2 regions of the Xanthobacter albus genome follow, and region 1 is predicted to be linked to the other one. Evidence: predicted binding sites of a transcription regulator. Region 1 holds the regulator's gene; the other holds the start of a gene.

Evidence for each region. Region 1 encodes PhoB, which activates phosphate uptake and scavenging genes when phosphate is short. Its sites were predicted from a motif close to TGTCATNNANCTGTCAT; they were not measured.
Region 2: a site for PhoB is predicted at 5,260-5,276, ahead of V5F75_RS15965 (inorganic phosphate transporter). Genes of this name have one in related genera too.

The regions. Positions count from the first base shown of each region.
Region 1 is NZ_CM195532.1:567,163-579,130, reverse strand. Features, by position in the region: gene V5F75_RS02615 (hypothetical protein) at 1-564, opposite strand, end outside; gene V5F75_RS02610 (ATP-binding protein) at 893-2,236, shown strand; gene pstS (phosphate ABC transporter substrate-binding protein PstS) at 2,448-3,488, shown strand; gene pstC (phosphate ABC transporter permease subunit PstC) at 3,763-4,740, shown strand; gene pstA (phosphate ABC transporter permease PstA) at 4,756-5,589, shown strand; gene pstB (phosphate ABC transporter ATP-binding protein PstB) at 5,673-6,497, shown strand; gene phoU (phosphate signaling complex protein PhoU) at 6,517-7,245, shown strand; gene phoB (phosphate regulon transcriptional regulator PhoB) at 7,361-8,062, shown strand; gene V5F75_RS02575 (GcrA family cell cycle regulator) at 8,568-9,095, opposite strand; gene V5F75_RS02570 (aspartate aminotransferase family protein) at 9,735-10,943, shown strand; gene argF (ornithine carbamoyltransferase) at 10,940-11,866, shown strand.
Region 2 is NZ_CM195532.1:3,550,386-3,562,353, forward strand. Features, by position in the region: gene V5F75_RS15945 (ANTAR domain-containing protein) at 8-526, shown strand; gene V5F75_RS15950 (dipeptidase) at 1,105-2,484, shown strand; gene V5F75_RS15955 (replicative DNA helicase) at 2,624-4,105, shown strand; gene alr (alanine racemase) at 4,102-5,217, shown strand; gene V5F75_RS15965 (inorganic phosphate transporter) at 5,418-6,977, shown strand; gene V5F75_RS15970 (hypothetical protein) at 7,262-7,525, shown strand; gene radA (DNA repair protein RadA) at 7,616-9,079, shown strand; gene V5F75_RS15980 (CvpA family protein) at 9,202-9,933, shown strand; gene purF (amidophosphoribosyltransferase) at 9,980-11,467, shown strand; gene V5F75_RS15990 (SDR family NAD(P)-dependent oxidoreductase) at 11,612-11,968, shown strand, end outside.

The sequences.
Region 1 (11,968 bases):
CTTGACCCCCGGTGGCAGCGCGAACAGCGTCGGGTTCTGAGGGGCGCGGACCAGTTCGGTCGCCTCGTAAAGCATTTTCCGGCTGCCCTGGATCTCCACTTCCGCCCGCAGCGAGATGCCGTCCGGGGTGATGCACGCTTCCAGCGACACCGCCTTGCCCTTGAGTTCCGCCGGGGGGTCGATGCGCCACAGGTCGCAGGGCACTCCCGCCACCTCCGAGCGTCCGGTGCGGGTGCCGGTGCCGGTCACCGTGCCCACCACGTATTCGGGCAGCATGGACATTTCGAGCGCGACCTTCGGCATCTGCGGGCTCAGCATGACCATGCGGCGGGTGTCGAGCTCGATGAGGGCCACCATGGTGCCCGCGACGTCGGGCTTGCTCACTTCCGTCCGCATCCTGCGCTGGCTGTAGGCCATCTCGGCGAGGGCGCCATGCGGCAGCCGGGCCTTCAGGCTGAAGTCTCCGGCCGGTGCCGGCAGCGGATCGGCAAGCGCCGGCCCGAGCCCAAGCGCCAGCACGGCGGCGACCCTGCCGGAAGCCCGAAAGATACGCATCGCGCCCATGAGGCACTCCCTTCCTGGGCGGTGTCATAGCAGACCTGCACCTGCCGTCCGGTCACATCAGGGCGTGCGGCGTTCACATTGCGTCACCGACCCGCACAGGGGCGGTCCCGGCCGGCGGCCTCGCATGCGGGGGAAATCTGTCGTAATGCCTTCGTGTTGCGGGGCGATCTTCGCATTCTGAAACCGGACGGACGACTCTGTTCTCCACGGCCCGGCCCGCTCCCGCGCGGACTGAGCCTCGGGCCATCGCCGCGCCGGTACGGAAAAGGAAGGGCACGCCCACGCCGGCCGCGGCGCAAGGGGCCGCGAGGAGGCGAGGGGAGGAGCGATGAGCGTTCAGGACAGGGGCGCGGAGGCGCCTGGGGCCGCAGCCGCGCCGTCTTCCGCACGCCGCCGCCTCGCGCGGGCGTGGGCGGAAGGGCCGCGCCCGTGGCTTGTGCTGGCGGCGCTGGCGATGGGGGCGCTCGGCGTCGTCTTCGGCCTGCTCGATCCATTGCTGGGGTGTGCGCTGGCCGTGCTCGTGGGGGGCGCCGCGTTGTGGCCGGCCCCGCGGCGGGAGGCGCCGGCGGCGCCACCGCCCGCGCCCGGCCCCGCGCCTCGCCGTGAGGATGCCAAGGTGGAGGCCGTGGTGTGCGCTCTTCCGGAGCCGGCCTTGCTGCTGACGCCGGAGGGCGAGATCGTCACCGCCAACGCGCGGGTGGCCCTCGCCATCGGCCCGGCGCGGGTGGGTGACCCGCTGTCGTTCCTGGTGCGGGTGCCCGAGGTGCTCGACGCCGTGCGCGCCGCCGCCACCGACGGCCTGCCGCGCCGCGTGGAGTTCGCCGAGCGCGTGCCCCTCGACCGCTGGCTCGAGGCCCATGTGGTGCCCCTGCACCTCGACGTGGACACCTGGAGCCGCAGCGGTGCCTCTCCGGACGCCGTTCTGCTCACGTTCCGCGACCTCACCCAGCAGCGCCGGGTGGAGCAGATGCGGGCGGATTTCGTCGCCAATGCCAGCCACGAGCTGCGCACGCCGCTCGCCTCCCTTTCCGGCTTCATCGAGACCCTGCAGGGGCCGGCGCGCAACGATACCGCGGCCCGCGAGCGCTTCCTCGCCATCATGGCCGCCCAGGCGCGGCGGATGTCGCGGCTGATCGACGACCTGCTGTCGCTCTCGCGCATCGAGCTCAACGCCCATGTGCAGCCAGAGACCGAGGTGGAGCTCGACGCCATCGTCTCCCATGTCTGCGACACGCTGACCCCGCTTGCCGCCGAGCGCGGCGTGGAGCTGGATCTCGCACGGGTGACGCGGGGCGTGCGGGTGCGCGGCGACCGTGACGAGCTCATCCGCCTGTTCGAGAACCTGGTGGAGAACGCCTTGAAATATGGCGCGGATGGCAAGACGGTGCAGGTGACCCTGGGCCTTGAGCCGGGGCCGCGCGGGCCGGTGGCGGTGGCCTCGGTGCGCGACTTCGGGCCGGGCATCGCGCCCGAGCACCTGCCACGCCTCACCGAGCGCTTCTACCGGGTGGACGTTGCGGCAAGCCGGGACCAGGGCGGAACCGGGCTCGGGCTCGCGATCGTGAAGCACATCGTGGCCCGCCATCGGGGCCGTCTCGCCATCGAGAGCACCCTCGGCGCCGGCGCGAATTTCGCGGTCCGCCTGGATATTTCGCCGGATCAGAAAAAATAACGCTGAAGTTGCAGTTGTTTATTTCGTCATCCTTGTGTCATGGAGCGGTCATAGAAACTTGCTCCGCAGGGACTAGAAGTCCCCAGCCCAGTGTTGCGTCACGGCCGGGGCCATGGGCGCGCCATGCTTGCGCATCGGGGATGTGCTGCAAGGGGCGTGGATGGGTCGCCGGGGTCGTCGGGCAGCAATGACATTGGCAAGGAGAGAAATCGTGAAGCTCACCACTGCTCTCGGCGCTTTCGCCGTGACCGGCATGCTTTTCGCCGGCAGCGCTCAGGCCGTCGACTTTACCGGCGCGGGCGCCTCCTTCCCGGCTCCTGTGTACCAGGCCTGGGGCATGAAGTTTAAGGAGAAGACCGGCAACGCGCTGAACTATCAGTCCATTGGCTCCGGCGGCGGTCAGAACCAGATCATCAACCGCACCGTGGACTTCGGCGCCTCCGACGCCACCGTTCCTTCCGAGAAGCTCGCGGCCAACAAGCTGCTGCAGTTCCCGACCGTGATCGGCTCCGTGGTCGCCACCGTCAACCTCGACGGCGTCACCACCAACCAGCTCAAGCTGACGGGCCCGGTGCTCGCCGACATCTACCTCGGCAAGATCACCAAGTGGGACGACAAGGTGATCGCCGACCTCAACCCCGGCGTGAAGCTGCCGTCGCAGGCGATCGTGCCGGTGTACCGCTCCGACTCCTCGGGCACCACCGCCATCTTCACCTCCTACCTCTCGGCCGTGAGCCCCGACTGGAAGTCCAAGGTCGGCTCGGCCACCTCGGTTCAGTGGCCGGTGGGCGCTGGCGCCAAGGGCAACGAGGGCGTGACCGGCAACGTGAAGAACACCAAGGGTGGCATCGGCTACGTGGAGTTCATCTACGCCGCCGCCAACAACCTGGTGGTGACCCAGCTCCAGAACAAGGCCGGCAAGTTCGTGTCGCCTGAGACCAAGGCGTTCGAGGCTGCCGCCGCCGCCGCCGACTGGGACAACGCCACCGACTTCGCCGCGTCCATGATCGACGCCCCGGCCGAGGCCGCCTGGCCGATCGTCAGCCCCACCTACGTGCTGCTGCCGAAGGACCCCAAGAACGTCGACGCCTCGCGCGTGACCATGGAGTTCTTCAAGTGGGCCTACGGCAAGGAAGGTCGCGAGACCGCCGAGAAGCTCCACTACATCCCGCTGCCCGAGGCTGTCGTGAAGCGGGTCGAGGAAGCCTTCAAGAAGGAAATCCTCACCCCCGAAGGCAAGCCGGTCCTCTGATCCGGCTGTCCTGAGGCCGATCCGCCTTGTCCGCGCTCGTGCGCGGGCAAGGTTTCGGGTGAGGCGGCGGGCCCGTGCCGGACCCCGCCTCGCTTCCGCGACGGGCGCGCGCCCGTCCGCATCGCCCTCGACGCCTCGCCTCCGACACATGGCGCGATGGCGCGGGTTCCGGCGCACGGGATTTGGGGCACGAAATTTCACGCCGCCCGGCTCGATCGGCGCAGCGGTAGTCGCAACTCAAGGTCGCCCAGGGCGGCGCAGGGATGGGCATCAGATGGACGCGACGATGGATGGTTTGGGGACGGCACCGCTCGAACCCATCAGCAAGGCCAAGGGGACCGGCCGGATTTCCGATCCCATCTTCGTTGGCTTGCTCTGGGCCAGCGGCATCTTCGTCCTGGTGCTGCTCGGCCTGATCATCGCCGAGCTGTTCAAGGGCGGCCTGCCCGCGCTGCAGCACTTCGGCCTCGAGTTCATCTGGACCGCCAGCTGGAATCCGGTGACCGAGAACTACGGCGCGCTGGTGATGATCTACGGCACGCTGTTCAGCGCCGTGATCGCCGTCGTGGTCGCCCTGCCGCTGTCGTTCGGCATCGCCTTCTTCCTCACGGAGATCGCGCCGCAGCCGCTGAAGCGCCCCATCGGCGTGGCGGTGCAGTTGCTGGCCGCGGTGCCCTCCATCATCTACGGCATGTGGGGCTTCTTCGTCATCGTGCCGCTCATTGCCGCCTATGTGCAGCCCCCGCTCATCTCCGTGTTCGGCGACCTGCCGGTCATCGGCCTGCTGTTCCAGGGCCCGCCGCTGGGCTCGGGCATGCTCACCGCAGGCCTCATCCTCGCGGTGATGATCCTGCCCTTCATCACGGCCATGTTCGTGGAGACGCTGGAGTCGGTGCCGGCGATGCTGAAGGAGTCGGCCTACGGCGTCGGCGGCACCACCTATGAGGTCTACAAGAACGTCTCGGTGCCCTACGGCAAGACGGCCATGGTGGGTGCCATCATGCTCGGCCTCGGCCGCGCGCTCGGCGAGACCATGGCGGTCACCTTCGTGATCGGCAACGCCACGCGCCTCTCCGCCTCCCTGTTCGCGCCGGGCGCGACCATCGCCTCCACCATCGCCAACGAGTTCCCGGAAGCGCCGCTCGGCTCCCTGAAGCTGACCTCGCTGCTGCAGCTCGGCTTCATCCTGTTCGTCATCTCCTTCATCGTGCTGGCACTGTCCCGGGCGCTCGTTCGCTCGCGGATGGACTGATCCGGGGGACCAGCCATGGCATCGCTCGCCGCCCGCCGCGCCAAGGACAACATCGTGAAAGCGGTGTCCGTGGGTTTCGCGGCCTTCGCTCTCTTCCTCCTCGCGTGGATCCTGTGGACCCTGCTCGCCCGCGGCCTGCCGGCGCTCAGCTTCTCGGTCTTCACCAACGTCACGGCTCCTCCCGGAGCGAATGGCGGTCTCGCCAACGCCATCGCGGGCTCGCTGATCCAGGTGGGCATCGCCATGCTCATCGGCGCGCCCATCGGCATCTTCGCGGGCACCTTCCTCGCGGAGAACGGCAGGGGCACCAGGATCGCCTCGGCGACCCGGTTCGTGAACGACATCCTGCTCTCGGCGCCGTCCATCCTGGTCGGCCTGTTTATCTATACCCTGCTGGTGGTGCCGCTCGGCGGCTTCTCCGGCTGGGCCGGCGCGCTCGCTCTCGCCATCCTGGTGATCCCGGTGGTGGTGCGCACCACCGAGGACATGTTGAACCTGGTGCCGGTGGGTCTGCGCGAGGCGGCCTTCGCCCTCGGCGCGCCGCAGTGGAAGGTGGTGATGTTCGTGACTTGGCGCGCCGCGCGCGCGGGCATCGTCACCGGCCTGCTGCTCTCCATCGCCCGCGCGGCGGGCGAGACGGCGCCGCTGCTGTTCACCTCGCTCGGCAACAATGCCTGGTCGCTCGATCTCTCGAAGCCCATGGCCAGCCTGCCGGTCGCGATCTATCAGTATGCCGGAAGTCCGTTCGATGACTGGGTCGCACTTGCCTGGGCCGGTGCGCTGCTCATCACCGTCGGCGTGCTCGTGCTGAACGTGGCGTCGCGTCTGGTTCTGGCCCGCGGCAATTGACATCGCCGCCCGGCGCGAATGCGCCGGGCTGCCCGAGATCCAAGCCCGGCAGCTCCGGGCATGTAAATTCCAGTGAGGCTCAGATGACGTCTGCGGTCGATCCCACCCTCAGCATCGCCACCTCGGTCGCGGCCCGGCCCGACGCGCCGCCCGCTCCCGCGAAGCTCAAGGTCGACAACCTTCAGTTCTATTACGGCCAGAGCCACGCGCTGAAGGGCATCAATTTCGAGATCCCCGAGAAGCGGGTGACCGCCATGATCGGCCCCTCGGGCTGTGGCAAGTCCACGCTGCTGCGTGTGTTCAACCGGATGTACGACCTCTACCCCGGCCAGCGCGCCGAGGGGCAGGTGCTGTTCGACGGCGTGAACATCATCGGCAAGGAGCTCGACTCCACCGTGGTGCGCAGCCGCATCGGCATGGTGTTCCAGAAGCCGACGCCCTTCCCCATGTCCATCTATGACAACATCGCCTTCGGCGTGCGCCTGCACGAGCGGCTGAACAAGTCGCAGATGGACGAGCGCGTGGAATGGTGCCTGCGCAAGGCGGCCATCTGGGACGAGACCAAGGACCGCCTGAACACGTCCGCGCTCGGCATGTCCGGTGGCCAGCAGCAGCGCCTGTGCATCGCCCGCACCATCGCCGTGCGTCCGGAGGTGATCCTGCTCGACGAGCCCACCTCGGCGCTGGACCCCATCTCGACCTCGAAGATCGAGGACCTGATCGACGAGCTGAAGCGCGACTTCACCATCGTCATCGTGACCCATAACATGCAGCAGGCCGCGCGTTGCGCCGACATCACCGCCTTCTTCTACCTGGGCGAGCTGATCGAGGTGGCGCCTTCGGACGTGATCTTCACGAACCCGAAGGAGATCAAGACGCGTGATTACATCACCGGCCGCTTCGGCTGAGGAAAACAGGATGGCGCAGATGCCCGAGCATACCGTGACCTCCTTCGACGTCGAGCTCAAAGAGATCGGACGCAAGGTGGTGGAGATGGGCGGCCAGGCGGAACGCCTGGTGGCCGACAGCATGACCGCGCTCATCAAGCGCGACATTGCCATCGCGCAGAAGGTCGTCTCGCTCGACGCGGGCGTGGACCAGGTGCAGCGTGACATCGAGGACAAGGCGGTGCTCGTCATCGCCAAGCGCCAGCCGGTGGCCAGCGACCTGCGCGAGATCGTGGCGGCCATCCGCATCGCCAACGACCTCGAGCGCATCGGCGACCTCGCCAAGAACGTCGGCAAGCGGGTGATCGCCATCGAGGGCGAGTACCATCCGCAGAAGCTGGTGCGCGGCGTGGAGCACATGTCCGACCTGGTGCTCGAGCAGCTCAAGGAGGTGCTCGACGCCTACGCCGGCCGCAACGAGGCCAAGGCGCTGGACGTGTGGGGCCGCGACGACGCCATCGACACCATGTACACCTCGCTGTTCCGCGAGCTGCTCACCTACATGATGGAAGATCCGCGCAACATCTCCGTGTGCACGCATCTTCTCTTCTGCGCGAAGAACATCGAGCGCATGGGCGACCACGCGACCAACATCGCGGAAGTCGTCTACTACATGGTGACCGGACAGGTGCTGCCGGAGAGCCGCCCGAAGGCGGATGCCTCCAGCGACACCACGGTCGCCTTCCCCGGCCAGACCAAGCAGGCCTGATGCCGGATGCCCTGCCCGCCGCTCAGGCGGGCAGCGGCCGCGCCAGACCCGCCGCACGGGCGGGATGGCGCGAGGCTGTGTCAAAGAACGTCTCGACGTGGATGGGTGATAGGCTGTGCCGGCGCGTATTCTGATTGTCGAGGACGAAGAGCCGTTGACCCTCCTGCTCCGGTACAATCTGGAGTCGGAAGGCTATGCGGTGGAGAATGTCGGGCGCGGCGACGATGCCGAGACCCGGCTGCGGGAGAGCGTGCCGGATCTCGTCATCCTGGATTGGATGCTGCCCGGCCTCTCAGGCATCGAGCTATGCCGCCGCCTGCGCACGCGCCCGGAAACCGAGCGCCTGCCGGTCATCATGCTGACTGCCCGCGGCGATGAGACGGAGCGGGTGCGCGGCCTCGCCACGGGCGCCGACGACTATGTGGTGAAGCCCTTCTCCGTGCCGGAGCTGCTGGCGCGCGTGCGTGCGCTGCTGCGCCGCGCCAAGCCGGAGCATGTGGCGACCCTGCTGCGCGCGGGAGACATCGAGCTGGACCGCGAGACCCATCGGGTCCACCGTGCTGGCCGTGAGGTTCATCTCGGGCCGACCGAGTTCCGCTTGCTCGAATTCCTGATGCAGAGCCCCGGCCGCGTCTTCTCGCGTGAGCAATTGCTCGATGGCGTGTGGGGCCAGGACGTCTATATCGACGAGCGCACGGTGGACGTGCATGTCGGCCGGCTGCGCAAGGCGATCAATCGCGGGCGCCAGTCGGACCCGATCCGGACCGTACGCGGCGCCGGCTACTCCTTCAACGAGATGTTCGCGCGGGCGCACTGATGGCCGCTCGCCCACCGTGGTTGGGTGATCCATCTTCCCCGGTCGAGCGCCGAACGGCGCTCTCCTTGCGCTCAGGGCGGCGGCGCCGGTGTGCTTCTGGAGCACTTTCCGCGCAGCGCTCACTGTTCGCCTGAAAAACGCGTCGTCTCTGCAGCCAGAAGCGATCGCCGCGCGCGAAGATCATTTTGGAAATGAATGGTGCGTGGCGCGAGGAGGGGCGCAGTCCGGCGGCTATCGGGAGCGGGGTCGGGGCTTGCCGGTGACCGGCTCGGTCGCTGCCGCGTGGCTGATGCGGATCAGGCTTTGACGCCGGGCTCGCGTCTGTCTCAGCGACGTGGATGCCGCCGCGGCGGCTGAAACACAAGGAATGTCACGCCGGAATTCCCGCCACCGAGCGCAGGAACCTCAGGCCGTCCCCGTGTCGGTGAACGGCGTGCCCTATCACACTGATGGAACCGTTGCCGAGCGGAACGGCCGGCCGGGCGCGAGCCCGGCCACGCTGTTGTCAGAGGTAGGCGAGGCGCCGGTCGCGACGGCGATCCTGCACCGGCTGGTAGGCGATGCGGGCATGCTGGGTGCAATAGGGCATTCCCGGATTGCTCTTGCCGCCGCAGAAATAGAAGCTCTCGGTACCCGGCTCGCCCATCGGCCAGCGGCAGGTGCTCTCCGTGAGGTTCATGATGGTGCAGCGCTGGCCCATGGACACCACGTTGTCGCTCGCCACGGGCTGCGGCGCGGGGGCGGGGGCCTCCTCGGGCAGGTCGTCGATCTCGGCAGCGAGGGCGGTGTTGCCCTGTACCAGGGGACGCTGCGGCCGGGTCTGGTCACGCGGGCTCTCGGGGCGGTTGGGGCGCTGGGGCCGCACCGCCGATGCCGAGGATGACTTGGCGCGGCCGGAAAGCCCCAGCCTGTGCACCTTGCCGATCACCGCGTTGCGGGTGATGTCGCCGAGTTCATTCGCAATCTGGCTCGCGGAGAGGCCTTCGCTCCAGAGCTTCTTCAAGAGTTCGACGCGCTCGTCATTCCAGCTCATCGCTCTTCTCCATTTGCCGCATCTTGCCGGCGCCGGTCTTGGGCGGCGCCCAATTGTCGCCGGATGGCAGCACCGCCATGCTGCCCGAGACCACCCGGACTCCTTCCTCGGCCCCACATGCGCCAAGCATGTGGAAGGTTAACAACCCATAGGTCCCAGGAAGCTTAATCGCACGAGATCTCGTAGGCGATGTTCCATACGCTACAATATGGGGCGCGCGGGTGACAGAGTCGGTTAACGTTCGCGCGTCGTTTTCCCCAGATCGTTGCCCGCGGGCATCATGTCCGGCGCCGTGCGCGGGGGCCTCGCGCGGGCGCGCGCCGCACGCCTTTCAGATGTGTTGACCTCCCGCGCGCGATCATTAGTATTTGCCGGTGTCGGGCCGCTCCCCCGCTGGGGCGGCCTTTTTTAATTTTGCCTGCCCGGGGCCTGCGCCGCGGGGGGTCTGGCGGCCGGCGGCCGCTCCAGACACCTTCGCCCAGCGCCGACACCCGGTCGCCCCGAGTCTCGGGGCATTCACGGGCCGGCCTTCCGGGCGGAAGCTGCCTTCCGCAGGAGCCCGGTTCGCCACCAGCAATGAAGATGTTGTCTTCGGCTTCTATATTTCGCCGGATCAAGGCACGTTTTCAGGAGGATCAAGTGATCACCGCCGTTCTGCCGACCTACGCGCGCATCGACCTCGAGTTCGAGCGGGGAGAGGGCTGCTGGCTCGTCACGACGGACGGGCGACGTTTCCTCGATTTCACCGCCGGCATCGCGGTGAACGTGCTCGGCCATGCGCACCCCTATCTGGTGGACGCGCTGAGCCAGCAGGCGCGGAAGCTGTGGCATACCTCCAACCTGTTCCGGATTCCGGGCGGGGAGAAGCTGGCCGCGCGCCTGTCTTCGGTGACTTTCGCGGACACCATGTTCTTCACCAATTCGGGTGCCGAGGCCCTGGAGTGCGCCATCAAGATGGCGCGCAAGTACCAGTTCGCGAACGGCAATCCGGAGAAGAACCGCATCATCACCTTCCAGGGCGCCTTCCATGGCCGCACGCTCGCGACCATCGCGGCCGGCGGCAACCCGAAATACCTGGAGGGCTTCGAGCCCGCGCTGCCGGGCTTCGATCAGGTTCCGTTCGGCGACATCGAGGCGGTCAGGGCGGCCGTCACCCCCTACACCGGCGCCATCCTGCTGGAGCCGGTGCAGGGCGAGGGCGGCGTGCGCGTGCCGCCGGAGGGCTTCCTCCGGGCGCTGCGCGCCCTGTGCGACGAGAAGGGCCTGCTGCTGGTGCTCGACGAAGTGCAGTGCGGCGTGGCCCGCACCGGCAAGCTCTTTGCCCATGAATGGGAAGGTGTCACGCCCGACATCATGGCCGTGGCCAAGGGCATCGGCGGCGGCTTCCCCATGGGCGCCTGCCTCGCCACCGAGGCGGCCGCCAAGGGCATGACCCTCGGCACCCACGGCTCCACCTATGGCGGCAACCCGCTCGCCATGGCGGTGGGCGATGCGGTGCTGGACCTGGTGCTGGCCGAGGGCTTCCTCGACCATGTGAATGCCATTTCCGCCCGGCTGAAGGAAAAGCTCGGGGCGGTGGTGGCGCGCCATCCGCGCGTGCTGGCGGAGGTGCGCGGCAAGGGGCTGCTGCTGGGGCTGAAGGCCCAGGTGCCGGCGGCCGATCTCGTGGTGGCGATGCGCGCGGAGGGGCTGCTGGCCCCCGGCGCCGCCGACAATGTGGTGCGGCTGCTGCCGCCCCTGGTGGTCTCGGCGGACGAGGCCGACCTGGCGGTGGAGAAGATCGAGGCCGCGTGTGTGCGGCTGGAGCAGGCGCTGGAGCCCGCTCCGGCCATGGGGGCAGCGGAATGACGGAGAACGGTTTGCGCCATTTTCTCGACCTGTCGGAGATCCCGGCGGACGAGTTGCGCCGGGTGCTGGACCTGTCCAAGGATCTCAAGGCCCGGCGCAAGGCGGGCGAAATGGATCATCGCCCCCTCGTCGGCAAGACCCTGGCCATGGTGTTCGACAAGCCCTCGACGCGCACCCGCGTGTCGTTCGACGTGGCCATGCGCCAGCTCGGCGGCGAGACGATCATGCTCACCGGCCAGGAGATGCAGCTCGGCCGCGGCGAGACCATCGCGGACACCGCCCGCGTGCTCTCGCGCTTCGTGGACGCCATCATGATCCGCATCCTGGACCATGACGACCTCACGGAGCTCGCCGACTACGCCACCGTGCCGGTCATCAACGGGCTCACCCGCATCTCCCACCCCTGCCAGGTGATGGCGGACGTGCTGACCTTCGAGGAGCATCGCGGCTGCATCCAGGGCAGCCAGGTGGCCTGGACGGGCGATGCCAACAACGTGCTCGCGAGCTGGGTCCATGCCGCCGAGCGGTTCGATTTCTCCATGAAGGTGGCGACGCCGAAGGAGCTCGGGCCGCGTCAGGCGCTGAAGGATTTCGTGAAGCGCACCAAGGCCAAGGTCTCCTTCATGCGCGACCCGGAAGAGGCTGTGGAGGGCGCGGACTGCGTCCTTACCGACACCTGGGTCTCCATGGGCGACAAGGAGGCGGAGCGCCGCCACAACCTGCTGAAGCCCTACCAGGTGAACGGCGCCCTGATGGCCCGCGCCCGCAAGGACGCCATCTTCATGCACTGCCTGCCCGCCCACCGCGGCGAGGAGGTGACCAGCGAGGTGATGGACGGGCCGCAATCGGTGGTGTTCGACGAAGCGGAGAACCGCCTGCACGCCCAGAAGGGCATCCTCGCCTGGTGCTTCCACACCGCGTGAGGTCCGGCGCGCGGCTCCGGCCGCGCAGGGCCTTGCGGGCTGGTGGCCGATGCCGGCCCGCTTCCGGCATCGGCGTGGCGCCGCCGCGCCCCCCGATCGACG
Region 2 (11,968 bases), 1.6 Mb from region 1:
CTGAATAATGCGTCTCATCTTGGTCATTGCCGGATGGACGCGATTTCAAATGGAGCGCCTCATGAAGGTGTTGCCCACCGCCCGCATTCTCCTCGTTGATTCCCAGGTCGAGCGTCGCATGGCGCTTCGAGAAGCCCTCACGGCATTTGGCGTGGGCGGCGTTCTGGAAGCCGCGAGCCTCGAAGAGGTCGCCCAGGCGCCCTCCCCCCTCATGGCCGATGTGCTCGTCGTGCAGGTGAACGACCCCGAGCAGGTTCCGGACAACCCTTTCCGCGATGGCGCGGGCGCCCCGGCGATCCTGATCGCCGATGTGCCGGCCCAGGCGCTGGTCCGCTCCGCGGTGCGCGGTGGCTATGAAGCCGCGCTGGGCGCGCCGCTGGCGCCGCGCCTGCTTTACCGCCGTATCGGTTCCGTAATGCAGCGTGCGCGTCGCGTAGGCCGCATCGGCGCCGCGGCGTTACCGGCCACCGCAGAACCGGTTCCGGCCGAAGGCGGCCATGCCGCTGTGCTCTCTCCCCTGAGCTGACACGACAGCGGGGACGCCGAAACGGCGTTCCCCGGCCTGTCTCGCCCTCGAAGGCGGCATTCCCCTGGCGGCAGTGGCCCTGCTTTCGCGCAACGGTAGGTAAGCTGTCGCGCACCGTCGTGCTGCGGCAAGACATCGGATCTGACGGGGCACGGCGTGTTTCTTGCGGCTCCACCGCAAGGCAGGGCGGTCCCCTGTGTCTCCCGCCATGTTCGCCCCCTGATTCCCCCCTGACAGCGGGTGCCGGACGTGGCCTGTTCGGGCCAGCACCACCGTTTGCCCGGCGCATCCGTGCGGCCTGCCCCATGGACGGCACCCGGCTCCGGCTCACTGCCTTCCGGAAAGCAAGGCTTGAAGAAAGCTTGCGCGGGTCGCGCGCACGCGCGAGCATCCGGCCCGAGTCACGCGGCGTCGGTCGCCGCCCCGTGGCGGGAGCAGCCTTGAGGTGTGCATGCCGCATGCCCTCCCGGCCTCCCTGCGGGGTAACCTGGAGGCTCCGCCCGCATGCGGCGGCACCGGGCGGGCGCGCGGCGGGATGTGGAAGGCGGGGCCTCGGCCTCGCAAAGGCGGAGGGTGAGATGGTGGCAGTGGATCAGGCGTTGCAGGCGGTGGACGGCGGGCGCGATGCGGCCCTGGCGCGGCTGTTCGAGTTCCTGCGCATTCCGTCCATCTCCACCGATCCCGTCCACAAGGACGCCTGCCGCGCCGCCGCGCAATGGGCCGCCGCGCAGCTCACGGAACTGGGCTTCGCCGCGCAGGTGCACGAGACGGCGGGCCACCCGGTGGTGGTGGGCCGCACCGATACCGGCGCCGCCCGGCGGGTGCTGTTCTACGGCCACTACGACGTGCAGCCCGTGGACCCGCTGGACCTGTGGCAGACGCCCCCCTTCGAGCCCCGCTTCGGCGAGACGCCGGACGGGCGCCGCACCATCGTCGCCCGCGGGGCGGCGGACGACAAGGGACAGGTACTGACCTTCCTGGAGGCCCTGCGTGCCATCAAGGCCACCACCGGCCGCCTGCCGGTGGACGTGACCGTGATGCTGGAGGGCGAGGAGGAATGCGGCTCCCCCAGCCTGCCGGCCTTCCTTGCCGGCAATGGCGACGCGCTGAAGGCCGACATCGCGCTGGTGTGCGACACGGGCATGTGGGATGCGCGCACGCCGTCCATCACCACCTCCCTGCGCGGCATCCTGCACACCGAGCTCACCATCACGGGCGCGAACCGCGACCTGCATTCGGGCCTCTATGGCGGCGCGGCCGCCAACCCCGCGCACGTGCTCGCGAAGATCATCGCCGACGTGCATGACGCGGACGGGCGCGTCACCATCCCCGGCTTCTACGATGATGTGCGCGAGCCGCCGGCAGAGGTCCGCGCGCGCTGGGCGCAGCTCGGCCTCACGGCGGAAGGCTTCCTCGGCCCGGTGGGTCTCGGCCGCTCCATCGGCGAGAGCGACCGGATGCTCATCGAGCAGATCCAGTCCCGCCCCACCTTCGAGGTGAACGGCATCTACGGCGGCTATACGGGCGAAGGCTCGAAGACCATCATCCCCTCGAAGGCCACCGCCAAGATCTCCATCCGCCTGGTGGCCGACCAGGACCCGGCGAAGATCCGCGACGCGTTCGCGGCCTTCGTCGCCGCGCGCGTGCCGGCGGATTGCAAGGCCGAGCTCGGCAAGGGCGAAGGCTCGCGCGCCTTCCTCGTGCCGCCGGAGAGCCCGGACCTCGCCAAGGCCGCCGCCGCGCTGGAGGCGGAATGGGGCGTGAAGCCGGTCACCATCGGCACCGGCGGCTCCATTCCCATCGTCGGCCAGTTCAAGGCCCTCCTGGGGGTGGACACGCTGCTCATCGGCTTCGGCCTCGACGACGACCGCGTGCACGCGCCCAACGAGAAGTACGACCTCACCTCGTTCCACAAGGGCACGCGCAGCTGGGTGCGAATCCTCGAGGCCATGGCCTGAGAGGGCAACAGCGGGCTTTTCTCCGCTTTCCCCGGAGTTCACCGCTGTGGATGATCTCTCTTCCCGCCCGAAGGTGGCGGGAAGGGACTCGTGAACCCTCGCCTGCTAAACGAGACCCCCAAGCCGTGGACTCGTGACCATGCTCGATCTTCCGAACGCGGGGGAAATCGTCCCCACCTACCGTCAGGCGCCCCATAACCTGGAGGCGGAGCAGGCGCTGCTCGGCGCCATCCTGGTGAACAACGAGGCGTTCTACCGCGTCTCCGACTTCCTGGAGCCGCGCCATTTCTACGAGCCGCTGCACGGCAAGCTGTTCGAGGTGGTCGGCGCCCTCATCCGGGCGAACAAGATCGCCACCCCGGTGACGCTCAAGACCTTCCTGCCGGCGGACCTCGACGTCGCCGGCCTCACCGGTCCGCAATATCTCGCGCGGCTGGCTGCGGAAGCCACCACTATCATCAATTCCGAGGACTACGGCCGCGCCATCTATGACCTCTCGGTGCGCCGCGACCTCATCCGCATCGGCGAGGAGATCGTCAACGAGGCGTTCGACGCCACGGTGGACACCACGCCCCAGGAGCAGATCGAGCAGGCGGAAAAGCGCCTGTACGAGATCGCCGAGAGCGGGCGCTACGACGGCGGCTTCCTGAAGTTCGGAGACGCGCTGCGCGAATCGGTGGACATGGCCTCCAAGGCCTTCCAGCGCGACGGGCACCTCTCCGGCATCGCCACCGCCCTCGACGACCTCGACCAGCACATGGGCGGCCTGCAGCCTTCCGACCTCGTCATCCTCGCGGGGCGCCCGGCCATGGGCAAGACCTCGCTCGCCACCAACATCGCGTTCAACATCGCCGCCGCCTATCGCGGCGAGCAGAAGCCGGATGGCTCCATCGAGGCGGTCTCGGGCGGCGTGGTCGGCTTCTTCTCGCTGGAAATGTCCTCCGAGCAGCTCGCCACCCGTATCCTCGCCGAGCAGGCGGAGATCGCCTCCTACAAGATCCGCCGCGGCGACATCTCGGAGGCCGAGTTCTCCAAGCTCGCCGCCGCCGCCCAGACCATGCAGCAGATCCCGCTCTACATCGACGACACCGGCGGCATCTCCATCGCCCAGCTGGTGGCGCGGGCGCGGCGGCTGAAGCGCCAGCGCGGGCTCGATTTCATGGTGGTGGACTATCTCCAGCTCCTGTCCGGCTCCGGCAAGTCCGCGTCCCAGGGCCGCGTGCAGGAGATCACCGAGATCACCACCGGCCTCAAGGCCTTGGCGAAAGAGCTGCAAGTGCCCATCATGGCGCTGTCACAGCTTTCGCGTCAGGTGGAAGCGCGCGACGACAAGAGGCCCCAGCTTTCGGACCTTCGCGAATCCGGCTCCATCGAGCAGGACGCCGACGTGGTCATGTTCGTGTTCCGCGAGGAATATTACCTCAAGAACAAGGAACCCAAGCCGGGCACAGAGGAGTGGTTCAAGTGGGAGATCGAGATGAAGGCGGCCGAGAACACGGCCGAAATCATCATCGGGAAGCAGCGCCACGGCCCGACGGGAACGGTGAAGGTGCACTTCGAGCCGCAGTTCACCCGGTTCTCGAATCTGGCGCGGGAAGATCACCTGCCGGAGCGCCATTGAGCGCGGACACCACGGCCGAGGCCGGCGCCATCCTCACGGTGGATCTCGGCGCCATCGCCGACAACTGGCGCACGCTCGCCGCCCGCGCCGCTCCGGCGGAATGTGCGGCGGTGGTGAAGGCCAATGCCTACGGCCTCGGTATCGACCAGGTGGCACCGACCCTGTGGCGCGCCGGCGCGCGCACCTTCTTCGTCGCGCACCTGAAGGAGGCCGTGCATCTGCGCGCCCTCCTGCCCGAAGCCACCATCTATGCGCTCAACGGCCTGCTGCCCGGCACTGCGGTTACGTTCGCCACGCACGACATCCGCCCGGTGCTGGGCTCGGAGCCGGAGATCGCGGAATGGGACGCCCACTGCCGCGTGGAGGGGGCGGACCTGCCCGCCGCCATCCACGTGGATACCGGCATGCATCGCCTCGGTGTCACCCTGGAGCAGGCCGCGCGCCTCGCCGAAGGGCGCGCCGCGCTCGGCTTCGCGCCGAGCCTCGTCATGAGCCACCTCGCCTGCGCCGACACGCCGGGCCATGCCCTCACCGCGCATCAGCAGCAGGTGTTCACCGATGTGGCACGGCGTTTCGCCGGTGTCCGGGCCTCGCTCGCCAATTCCGCGGGCACGCTGATGGGCGAGGGCTTCCGCTTCGATCTCGTGCGGCCGGGCATCCTGCTCTATGGCGGCGGCGCCATCGCGGGCGAGCCGGCGCTGAAGCCCGTGGTGCGTCTTGAGGCGCGGGTGATCCAGGTGAGCCACGCGCCCGCCGGCGAAACGGTGGGCTACGGCGCCACCGAGCGCCTGCAGCGCGACAGCCGCCTCGCCACCGTCCACATCGGCTATGCCGACGGCTTCTTCCGCGCCGCCGGCTCCACCGATGCCCGCAAGGGCGCCGATGCCGTGCTCGGCGGCCGGCGCTGCCCGCTGGTGGGGCGCATCTCCATGGACCTCGCCACCCTCGACATCACGGACCTGCCGCGAGAGGCGGTGACCCGCGGCGACACGGCGGTGTTCCTGGGCGATGGAATCGGCGTGGACGAGCTGGCGCAGAAGGCCGGCACCATCGGCTATGAGGTGCTCACCGCCCTCGGCGGGCGCTACCTGCGCCGCTACATCGGCGGCTAGGGTCTCCACCTGGCAGCGCTGCCCGCCGGCGGTATCCACGGGCGTCACTCGGGTGTCACGGCCTCCTGTCAACCAAGGGAGGATCGCCGATCGGGCGGTCCTCCGATGGTTGAATGGAGACGTTCATGTCGCAAGCCGCGACGCCGCGCCACGCCGCCCCGGCGGGGGGCCATCACCACACTTCATCCCGCCGCGCGTCCATGGATCGAGACCATGGCCTCCTGGAAATCTTCCTGTTCTTCGCCCTGCTGATCGGCGGGCTGGGCTTCACCGGCTTCTCCATCTGGCGGGACGTTGTGGATTCGGGCACCGACACCCTGGCGGTGCTGCCCTTCATCCTGCTCGTGGTCGCGCTGCTGATCGCGCTCGGCTTCGAGTTCGTGAACGGCTTCCACGATACCGCCAACGCGGTCGCGACCGTCATCTACACCAATTCGCTGCCGGCCCATTTCGCGGTGGTCTGGTCGGGCGCCTGGAACTTCCTCGGCGTGCTGGTGTCGTCGGGCGCGGTGGCGTTCGGCATCGTCTCGCTGCTGCCGGTGGAGCTGATCCTGAACGTGGGCTCCGGCGCCGGCATGGCGATGGTGTTCGCGCTGCTGATCGCGGCCATCGTGTGGAACCTCGGCACCTGGTCTCTCGGCCTGCCGGCGTCGTCGTCCCACACCCTCATCGGCTCCATCATCGGCGTCGGCATCGCCAACCAGATCGTGCAGGGCCGCGACGGCACCTCGGGCGTGGACTGGGGGCAGGCCGCGAACGTGGGCTATGCGCTCCTGTTCTCGCCGCTCATCGGCTTCATCGCCGCCGGCCTGATGCTGCTGACGCTGAAGCTCACCGTGAAGAACCCCGCGCTCTATCGCGCGCCGGAGGGCCACAAGCCGCCGCCGTGGTGGATTCGCGGCCTGCTGGTGCTCACCTGCACCGGCGTGTCCTTCGCCCACGGCTCCAACGACGGGCAGAAGGGCATGGGGCTCATCATGCTGATCCTCATCGGCATCGTGCCCACGGCCTACGCGCTGAACCGCGCCGTGAACGTGGAGGAAGTGACCCAGTTCCGCGCCATCGCCCAGGCGACGGAAGCCTCGCTGGTGGCGGCTTCCGGCGGCGTGCAGGCCCCTGCCGATCCGCGCGCGGCGCTCACCGCCTTCGTGCGCGACCACGAGCCGACCGCGCAGACCGTGCCGGCCCTCGCCCAGGTGACGCGCGAGATCTCCGACATGGTGGCGACCCACGAGACCCTCGCCCAGGTGCCGGCGGCCTCCGTCTCCAACATGCGCAACGACATGTACCTCGCCTCGGAGACCATCCGGGTGATGAACAAGATCGGCGCGCCCAAGCTCGACGCCAACGCCCGCGACAACCTCAGCGCCTTCAAGCGCCAGCTCGACCAGGCCACGAAGTTCATCCCCATCTGGGTGAAGATCGCGGTCGCCATCGCGCTGGGCCTCGGCACCATGGTGGGCTGGAAGCGCATCGTGGTCACCGTGGGCGAGAAGATCGGCAAGACCCACCTCACCTACGCCCAGGGCGGCGCCGCCGAAGTGGTGGCCATGGCCACCATCGGCGCGGCGGACATGTACGGCCTGCCGGTGTCCACCACCCATGTGCTGTCCTCCGGCGTGGCCGGCACCATGGCGGCCAACAACTCCGGCCTCCAGATGTCCACCGTGCGCAACCTGCTCATGGCCTGGGTGCTCACCCTGCCGGCGGCCATCCTGCTCTCCGGCGGCCTCTACATGGTGCTGCGCCAGATCATGTGACGGCGCAGGCGGAACGACACGAGATGCGGCCGGAGCGGCACCCCCGCTCCGGCCGTATCCGTTTACGGTGCATGAAGCCGCCGCCCCTTGCGGATACAGGCTTCCCGCACCACTCCTTAAGCAAAAATTAACCATGTCGCGGCCATGATGAAGCCACGCCCGAAGCTGGCTGAGGGTCGCAGGTTCTCGATGCGGCGCGCAGAAAGACTGCGCCGGGCATCGCGGGCTCCTGCCCGACCTCCCAGCGAATGACCCTGGCGTCTGCGCTTTCGTGGAGAGGCCCCATGTCGGATCAACTCGATCTTTCTCCGGAACACACCGGTCTCATCGACCGTTTCGTCGCCTCGGGCCGCTTCGAGGGGCCCCAGGCCGTCATCGGTGCCGCCCTGGCGCTGCTCGAAGGCCGCGAGCGCGAGCGCGCCGAGAAGCTGAGCGTGCTGCACGACGCCATCTCCACCGAGATGGAGGCCACCTTCCGCGAGATCGAGCAGCTCATCTCCACCGGCCTCGGCGCCTTCAGCGCCCCGGCCCTGCGCGAGGCCTGCTGAGTCTCCGCCCACCCCCGGAATCGGCGGGCGATGATGTAAGCTCCCGCCGGGCGTGACGGATTCGGCCGCCGCGCCCGAGCGGAACCCTCCATGGCCAAGCGCGACCACACCTTCGTCTGCCAGTCCTGCGGCGCCGTCTACACGCGATGGCAGGGCAAGTGCGATGCCTGTGGCGCCTGGAACACCATTTCCGAAGAGGTCGCCGTCGCGGCCTCCGTGCCTGCCGCCCAGCGCTCCTCCCGCAAGGGCCGCGCCTTCGCGCTGGAAAGCCTGGAGGGCGCCGGCAATCCCGCCCCCCGCCTCGTCTGCGGCATCGGCGAGCTCGACCGCGTGGCCGGCGGCGGTTTCGTGCCCGGCTCCATCCTGCTCATCGGCGGCGATCCCGGCATCGGCAAGTCCACCTTGCTGGTCCAGGCCTCCGCCGCCCTCGCCGCGCGCGGGCTGAACGTGGTCTATGTCTCCGGCGAGGAGGCGGTGGACCAGGTGCGCATGCGCGCCCAGCGCCTCGGCCTCGCCGGCGCGAAGGTGGGCCTCGCCGCCGAAACCAACGCCGAGAACATCCTCGCCACCCTTTCCAGCGGCCCGCCGGTGCAGGTGGTGGTCATCGATTCCATCCAGACCATGTGGTCGGACAGCGTGGAATCGGCCCCCGGCACGGTGACCCAGGTGCGCACCTCGGCCCAGCTCCTGGTGCGCTACGCCAAGCAGACGGGTGCCTGCGTGATCCTGGTGGGCCATGTCACCAAGGACGGGCAGATCGCCGGCCCGCGGGTGGTGGAGCACATGGTGGACGCTGTGTTCTCCTTCGAGGGCGACGGCGGGCACCAGTTCCGCGTGCTGCGCGCGCAGAAGAACCGCTTCGGCCCCACCGACGAGATCGGCGTGTTCGAGATGACCGGCGGCGGCCTGCGCGAGGTGGCCAACCCCTCAGAGCTGTTCCTCTCGAACCGGGACCTGGGCGCCCCCGGCACCGCCGTGTTCGCGGGCATGGAGGGCACGCGGCCGGTGCTGGTGGAGATCCAGGCGCTGGTCGCCCCCTCCTCCCTCGGCACGCCGCGCCGGGCGGTGCTGGGCTGGGACCCCAACCGCCTCTCCATGGTGCTGGCGGTGCTGGATGCCCGCTGCGGGGTGCGGCTCGGCGGGCACGATGTCTATCTCAATGTCGCCGGCGGCTTCCGCATCAACGAGCCGGCGGCAGACCTCGCGGTGGCGGCGGCGCTGGTCTCCTCCCTCACCGGGGCGCCGCTGCCGGCGGAAGCGGTCTATTTTGGCGAGGCAAGCCTTACCGGGGCGGTGCGGCAGGTGTCCCAGGCACCGGCGCGGCTGAAGGAGGCAGCGAAGCTCGGCTTCGCGCGTGCCGTCATCCCCGCCGGCGGCCAGGATGGATCGGCCGCGCCGGTGGAGGTGGAGGCGGTCTCCTCCCTGGCGCAGCTCGTGGCCGCCATCGCCGCCCGCGCACCGCGAAAGGCAGCCATGCGCCCGGCTCAGGGCGGAGGGAGCGGGCGTCCCCGCGTGGCCTCCGGCGCCGGCGGGGCGGACATGGACGACGACTGACGAAACGGGGAGATGACGAGGCGGGATACGCGAGCTATATGACCCGCGCGGCGCGCTCCGCATGAGGTGGAGCGGCAGGGTGCGCTTGTCCCGCGCACCACCGACCACGGATCGATGCACCAATGCCTGTCACCCTACTGGACATCATTGTCATTTCCGTGATGCTGATTTCAGGCGTCCTCGCCATGGTGCGCGGCCTTTTGCGTGAAGTGCTCAGCATCCTGTCGTGGGCTGTCGCCGCGGGCGTCACGCTCTTCTTCTACAAGCCCGTGCTGCCTTACGTGAAACAGTACATCTCCCAGGACACGGCGGCCCTCGCCGCGACGGTGGGATTACTTTTCCTCGGCACGCTGCTCATCGCCTCCATCATCACGGCGCGCATCTCCGATCTGGTGCTCGACAGCCGAATCGGCGCCCTCGACCGCACCCTGGGCTTCCTGTTCGGCCTCGCCCGCGGGCTGCTCGTGATGGTGGTCGCCTTCCTGTTCTTCAACTGGCTGGTGCCCTCCAAGAACCAGCCGGCGTGGGTGGCGGACGCAAAAACCCGCCCCGCCCTGCAAAGCACGGGCGAGTGGCTGATGGCCCAGTTGCCGGATGACCCTGAAAACACCATCTTGAACAAGCTAAAGAAGCAACCCACCCCTGAAGAAGGGGAAACCCCCGCGGCCCCGGCGGGGAACCAGCGTTCCGGCAACGCAGGCTCGGGTTCCGGGGCTCAAGGCACGGCGGCGGGCGCCGCCCAGGGAGCCCAAGGAAGTCAGGGTCAGGGAAGCCAGGGGTCCGCGGGCTATCGGCGCACGGACCAGCAGGGCTTCGATCAGTTGCTTGAGAGCACGCGCGGCACCGGCCAATAGGGCCGCCGAGCGGAGGTGCAAGATGGACAATATGGACGCGGGCGGCATGAACGGCGCAGGCGCATACGCGCGCTCTTCCTCGACGATCGACCTCGACCTCGACGGCGACCGGCTGCGCGAGGAATGCGGCGTCTTCGGGATCTACAACCATCCCCACGCCGCGGCGGTGACGGCCATCGGCCTGCACGCCCTGCAGCATCGCGGACAGGAAGCCGCCGGCATCGTCTCCTTCGATGGCCGGCGTTTTCATTCGGAGCGGCGCCTGGGCCTGGTGGGCGACGCCTTCTCCGACGCCGCCGTCATCGATCGCCTGCCCGGTGATTCCGCGGTCGGCCACGTGCGCTATTCCACCACCGGCGAAACCTTGCTGCGCAACGTGCAGCCGCTGTTCGCGGAGCTGGACTCCGGCGGCTTCGCGGTGGGCCACAACGGCAACCTCACCAATGGCCTCACCCTGCGCAAGCAGCTCGTGCGCGAGGGAGCCATCACCCAGTCCACCACCGATACCGAGGTGATCCTTCATCTCGTGGCGCGCTCCGGCAAGCCGCGCTTCATCGACCGCTTCATCGATGCGATCCAGCGCCTCGAAGGGGCCTACTCGCTGGTGGCGCTCACCAACAAGAAGCTCATCGGCGCGCGCGATCCCCTGGGCATCCGCCCGCTGGTGCTGGGCACGCTGGACGGCTCGCCCATCCTCGCCTCCGAGACCTGCGCCCTCGACATCATCGGCGCGCGCTACGTGCGCGACGTGGAAAACGGCGAGGTCATCGTCATCGACGAGGACGGACTGCAGTCCTACAAGCCCTTCCCCGAGATGCCGGCCCGGCCCTGCATCTTCGAGTACATCTACTTCGCCCGGCCGGATTCGGTGGTGGGCGGGCGCTCCGTCTACCAGGTGCGCAAGACCTTCGGCCGGGTGCTGGCGGAAGAAGCCCCGGCCAACGCCGACGTGATCGTCCCGGTGCCCGATTCCGGCGTGCCGGCAGCCATCGGCTTCTCCCAGCACTCGGGCATCCCCTACGAGCTGGGCATCATCCGCAACCATTACGTGGGGCGCACCTTCATCCAGCCCACTCAGTCCATCCGCGACCAGGGCGTGCGCATGAAGCACTCGGCCAACCGCTCGGTGGTGGAAGGCAAGAGCATCGTGCTGGTGGACGACAGCCTCGTGCGCGGCACCACCTCCGTGAAGATCGTGCAGATGATGCGCGATGCCGGCGCCAAGGAAGTTCACTTCCGCATCGCCTCCCCGCCCATCACCCACCCGGACTATTACGGCATCGACACCCCCGACCGGGACAAGCTGCTCGCCGCCACCCACGATCTTGAGGGCATGCGCCGCTATATCGGCGCGGATTCGCTGGCCTTCCTCACGGTCAATGGCGTCTACCGCGCCATGGGCTATGAGGGCCGCGACCCGGTGCGCCCGCAGTTCACGGACCACTGCTTCACGGGCGACTACCCCACCCCGCTCACCGACCGCGCCGGCGCCGTGGGCGCGCAGCAGCTCTCCCTGCTCGCCGAAGCGAGCTGAGCCCGCACCGGGTGGCGCGATCCGCACCGCGCGCGCCCCTCCTCCGCCTGCGGCGTCGCGACCGGGGGCGACGCGGGTGGAAGGCTGGACTTTGGGCGCGATGACGGCTCATCTCGCCCCTCAACGACAACGCCCGGAGCACCCATGACCGACCTCCGCCCGGCGGGCGACAAGCCCCTCGCCGACAAGATCGCCCTCGTCACGGGCGCCACGCGCGGCATCGGCGCGGCCACCGCCATCGCGCTCGCGGGCGCGGGCGCCCATGTGGTGGCGGTGGGCCGCAGCGAGGGCGGGCTTGAGGAGCTGGACGACGCCATTACCGCCGTCGGCGGTGCCGCCACCCTGGTGCCGCTGGACCTGAAGGACGGCGAAGGCATCGACCGCCTGGGCGGCGCGCTCTACGAGCGGTATGGACGGCTCGACGTATATGTGGCGAATGCCGGCGTGCTCGGCCCCCTCTCGCCCCTCGGCCATGTGCTGCCGAAGGACTGGGACTCGACC